One region of the Achromobacter sp. 46006 genome, then DNA from elsewhere that is predicted to be linked to it. Evidence: riboswitches for the same ligand, from Rfam matches in the RefSeq annotation. Region 1 holds a riboswitch; the other holds the start of a gene.
The links. Region 1 has a riboswitch for glycine ahead of AC6LKG_RS08040 (D-amino acid dehydrogenase). Riboswitches for the same ligand answer to the same signal wherever they lie in the genome.
Positions count from the first base shown of each region.

Region 2: it holds a riboswitch for glycine, as region 1 does, so the genes downstream of both, gcvT (glycine cleavage system aminomethyltransferase GcvT) here and AC6LKG_RS08040 (D-amino acid dehydrogenase) in region 1, are expected to answer to the same signal.

Region 1 covers NZ_JCBANN010000010.1:48,264-50,456, forward strand. The annotation lists gene AC6LKG_RS08035 (sulfite exporter TauE/SafE family protein) at 1-112, shown strand, start outside; gene AC6LKG_RS08040 (D-amino acid dehydrogenase) at 164-1,393, opposite strand; glycine riboswitch at 1,438-1,524, opposite strand; glycine riboswitch at 1,526-1,616, opposite strand; gene ampC (class C beta-lactamase) at 1,803-2,193, shown strand, end outside.
Region 2 covers NZ_JCBANN010000018.1:1,904-4,096, forward strand. The annotation lists gene gcvT (glycine cleavage system aminomethyltransferase GcvT) at 47-1,147, opposite strand; glycine riboswitch at 1,231-1,353, opposite strand; glycine riboswitch at 1,387-1,479, opposite strand; gene AC6LKG_RS11515 (ZIP family metal transporter) at 1,568-2,193, opposite strand, start outside.

The DNA.
Region 1 (2,193 bases):
CCTGTACATCGGCATTTCGGAGGTCACCTTCCGGCGCCTGGTGCTGGGGCTGCTGACCTGCTCGGGGCTGACGCTGCTGGCTTCGTCGCTGCCGCGGCTGCTGGGGCATTGAGGACCGGTCCGCGTCCGGCCCGGCCCAGGCCTGTGGTCTGCCGCAATGGCTTTACGACAGTCCCATCCCCTCCCGCACGCTTACCGCCAGCATTTGCGCCGTTGCCGCCGACAGCGTCCATCCCAGGTGTCCATGGCCGGTGTTGTAGAACACGCCCGGCCGCTTGCCCGGCCCCACGCGCGGCATCATGTCGGGCATCATCGGCCGCAGACCGCACCACGGCACCACGCGCGCCGTGCGCACGCCGGGAAAGTGGCGGCGGGTCCAGTCCACCAGCGGCTGGATGCGCTCGGCGCGGATGTCCAGGTTGAAGCCATTGAACTCGGCCGTGCCGGCCACGCGGAAACGGTCGCCCAGGCGGCTGGTGACGATCTTGGCGGCCTCGTCCAGCAGGCTCACGCTGGGCGCGGCGGCCTGGCTGGCGGCGTCGTCCAGGTGCACGCTGATCGAATAGCCCTTGACCGGATAGATGTTCAGCCTGTCGCCCAATTGCCGCGCGAACCGGCGGCTGGCGGCGCCGGCGCAGACCACGATGGCGTCGGCCTCGTGCTGTTCGCGCCGCGCGCCCTCTTCACGCGCGATATCCAGCACGTAGGGCAGGCCGTCGCGGCTGATGGCGCGGATGTCCGCGTCCTGTTCGAAGCGCACGCCGCGGCGCGCGCAGGCTTGCGCCAGGCCGCTGGTGAACTTGTGGATGTCGCCGGTGGCATCGGACGGCGTATAGAAGCCGCCGTGGCAGGGCGTTTGCAGCGTCGGCTCGATGCCGCGGATTTCCTCCGGCGTGACGGCGTGCCGCTCCAGCCCGCCCTCGCGCAGCAGCGCGTTGGCGCGGCGCGCGGTCTCGAAGCTGGCGGCATCGTGGTAGATGTGCAGGATGCCGCGGCGCTCCAGGTCGAAGTCGATGCCTTCCGCCTCGGCCATGGCGTACAGGTGCTGGCGCGCCTCGATCGCCAGGCGGGTGGTGGCGATGGTGTTCTGGCGGTAGTTGCGGATCTGCCCCATGAACTGGGCCAGCCACGAATACTTGTGCCAGCTCGGGCGCGGATTGAGCAGCAGCGGCGCGTCGTGGCGGCCCAGCCAGCGCAGGCCTTTCATGATGGTGGCGGCGCTGTTCCACACTTCGGCATTGCTGGCGGATAACTGGCCGCCGTTGGCAAAGGACGTCTCCATGGCGGGATAGCGCTGGCGGTCGTAGACGGTGACGTCGTAGCCCAGTTTGCTCAAGGCGTAGGCGGACGTGACGCCGGTGATACCGGCGCCGATGATGGCGATGCGGGGCATGATGGCTCCAGATGGCGTGGCCACGACCTAATGATCGCGGCACCCCATCTGTCTCTGTACCTGAGAGCTTCACCCGGGCGCGGCGGCGCGGGTTCCCCTTCGGTGGGCGCCAGGCGCCTCTCTCCAGATTGTCTAGACCGCGCAGTCCTGTTGCCTGAGAGTTTCCGGGGCGGTTGCTCCGTCGGCGCCCGCCACGGGGGCGGGACTCTTCTGCGGGGTTTTGAATCGACGCACCGAGAATAGCCAAATTCGTCGCGGGCGGGACTCAGGGTTAATACCAGGGCGGAAAGGAATTGGCTCTACACTGGGCGCCTCATCCGCCGGCCCGCGCCGGCTTCCAGCGATAGGACGATCCCGCATGCGCGCTCCGGCAACGCCCCGCAGTTCCCTGTTGTTTGCCGCCCTGGCGATGGCCCTGGCCGCGGCCGCCACGGCCTCTCCGGCTGCCGCCACGCCCCCGGCCGGAACGCCTGCCAGGGCCGATCGCGCCACCATCGCCGTCGACGCGGCCGTGGCCGAGGTCATGCGCCAGTACGGCATCGCCGGTATGGCCATCGGCGTCAGCCGCAACGGCCAACAGCGCTTCTTCAATTACGGCGATGCCTCGCGCGAGCCGCGTCGCCCGGTCTCCAGCGACACCCTGTTCGAACTCGGATCGATCAGCAAGACCTTCACCGTCACGCTGGCCGCCTACGCGCAGGCGACCGGCCGCCTGTCATTGGACGACAGTCCGTCCAAGTGGCTGCCCGAGCTGCGAGGCAGTGCATTCGCCAAGCAGACGCTGGTGAATCTGGCCACGC
Region 2 (2,193 bases), on a different contig from region 1:
CGGCGGCCTGCCCCGAGGGCCCGGCCAGCGGCGCGAAGCTTCGAGTTTACGAGTGTTCGACGGCTTTGCCGTTACGGACAAACGGCAGCTTGCACACCAGGGCGGGCACCCACTTGCCGCGGATGTCGACCTCGACCGTGTCGCCCGCGACCACGCCTTGCGGCAGGCGGGCAAAACCGATCGACACGCCCAGCGTCGGCGACATGGTGCCGCTGGTGAGTTCGCCCGTGCCGTTCTTGGTGCGCACCGCCATGTGGGCGCGCATCACGCCGCGTTCCTGCAGCTTCAGGCCGACGAAGGCGGCGGGCGTGGCCAACTGCTCCAGCGCGTCGCGGCCGATGAAGCGGCGCTCGGGGTTCTTCAGGGACACCGTCCAGGTCAGCGCGGCTTCGCCGGGCTGGGTCAGTTCGTCCATGTCCTGGCCGTAGAGGTTCATGCCGGCTTCCAGGCGCAGCGTGTCGCGCGCGCCCAGGCCGGCCGGGCGCACGCCCTGGGCCGCCAGGTCGCGCCACAGTTGCACCGCCTCGGCGGCGGGCAGCACGATTTCGAAGCCGTCTTCGCCGGTGTAGCCGGTGCGCGCCACCAGGGTGTCGTCGCCGACGCGGGCGGCCACGAACGGGGTCAGCGACTCGCTGGCGGCCTGCCAGGCGGGGCGCGCGGCCCAGACCTTGGCGCGGGCATTGGGGCCCTGCACGGCGATCATGGCCAGGTCGCGGCGCGGCGTGATGGTGACGTCGAACTTGCCGGCCTGCCTGACGCGCTGCATCCAGGCCATGTCCTTGTCGGCAGTGCCGGCGTTGACCACTACGCGCCATTCATCGGCGGCGAAGAAATACACGATCAGGTCGTCGATGACGCCGCCCTGCGGGTTCAGCATGCAGGTGTAGAGCGCCTTGCCGGGCACGGTCAGCTTGGCGACGTCGTTGGCCACCAGCCGCTGCAGGAAGGCGTAGGCATCGGGGCCGGCGATGTCGGCGTTGAGCATGTGCGAGACGTCGAACATGCCGGCGTCCTGGCGCACCGCATGGTGCTCTTCCAGTTGCGAGCCGTAGGCCAGGGGCATGTCCCAGCCGCCGAAGTCGACCATGCGGGCGCCAGAGGCGATATGTTCGTCGGCCAGCGGGGTGCGTTTGAGGGGTGCGGACATGCGCGGGTACTCCGGAGCGGCAGCGTTGCCAGGGTTACGGAATGCCGCCGGCGGACAGGATGCGCCCACGCAACGGCTGAATCTTCCGCCCCTCTGTCCTTTTGCCTGAGAGTTGCCCCGCGTGGCGGGTTTGCACCTTCGGCGCCTGGGCTGCTCGCTATGTCCCTGATTGGGCAGCGGCGCCAGGTCTCTCCAGAGTGCTGCTTTGCCGAGTCCGCGCGGTGAAAACCGGGACAGGGCAAGCATGCGCGGTATGGGATACCTGAGCGATTCCGGGCGAATTGCGCCTTCGGCGGCAGCCGCGAACGGCCGCTCTCTCCCGCAACATGCGTGACAGCGCCGAAAGCATACCGCGAAACGCGATTGCGTTGTTGATCCGTGAACCCGTGAACGCTGGCCGGTCGCCGCGCCGCGCCCGTGTCAGCCCAGCGCGGTGTCCAGCAGCATCATCAGCACGAAGCCCAGCATCAGCCCGCAGGTGGCGTAGACCTCGTGCCCCTTGCGGTGCGATTCGGGAATGATTTCGTGGCTGATCACGAACAGCATGGCGCCGGCGGCAAAGCCCAGGCCCCACGGCAGCAGCGCCGCCGACCAGCCCACCACGGCCGCGCCCAGCACCGCGCCCACCGGCTCGACCAGGCCGGACAGCATGCCCAGCGCCACCGCGAACGCGCGCTTGTAGCCGGCGGCGATCAATGCCACGGCCACCACCAGGCCTTCGGGGATGTCCTGGATGGCGATGCCGGTGGCCAGCGCCGTGCCGCGCACCGGGTCGTTGCCGGCGTAGCCGACGCCGATGGCCAGGCCTTCGGGCAGGTTGTGCAGCGTGATGGCGAAGACGAACAGCCAGGTGCGGCGCAGCCGGTGCGCCTCGATGCCCTCGCGGCCCTTGATGAAATGCTCGTGCGGCAGCAGCCGGTCCATCAGCAGCAATGCCGCCGCCCCCAGCAGGATCGCGGCGCCCACGGTCAGGCCCGCGCCCCAGGGGCCCGCGCCCTGCGACTCGGCAGCCGCGATGCCCGGCGCCACCAGCGAGAATGCGCTGG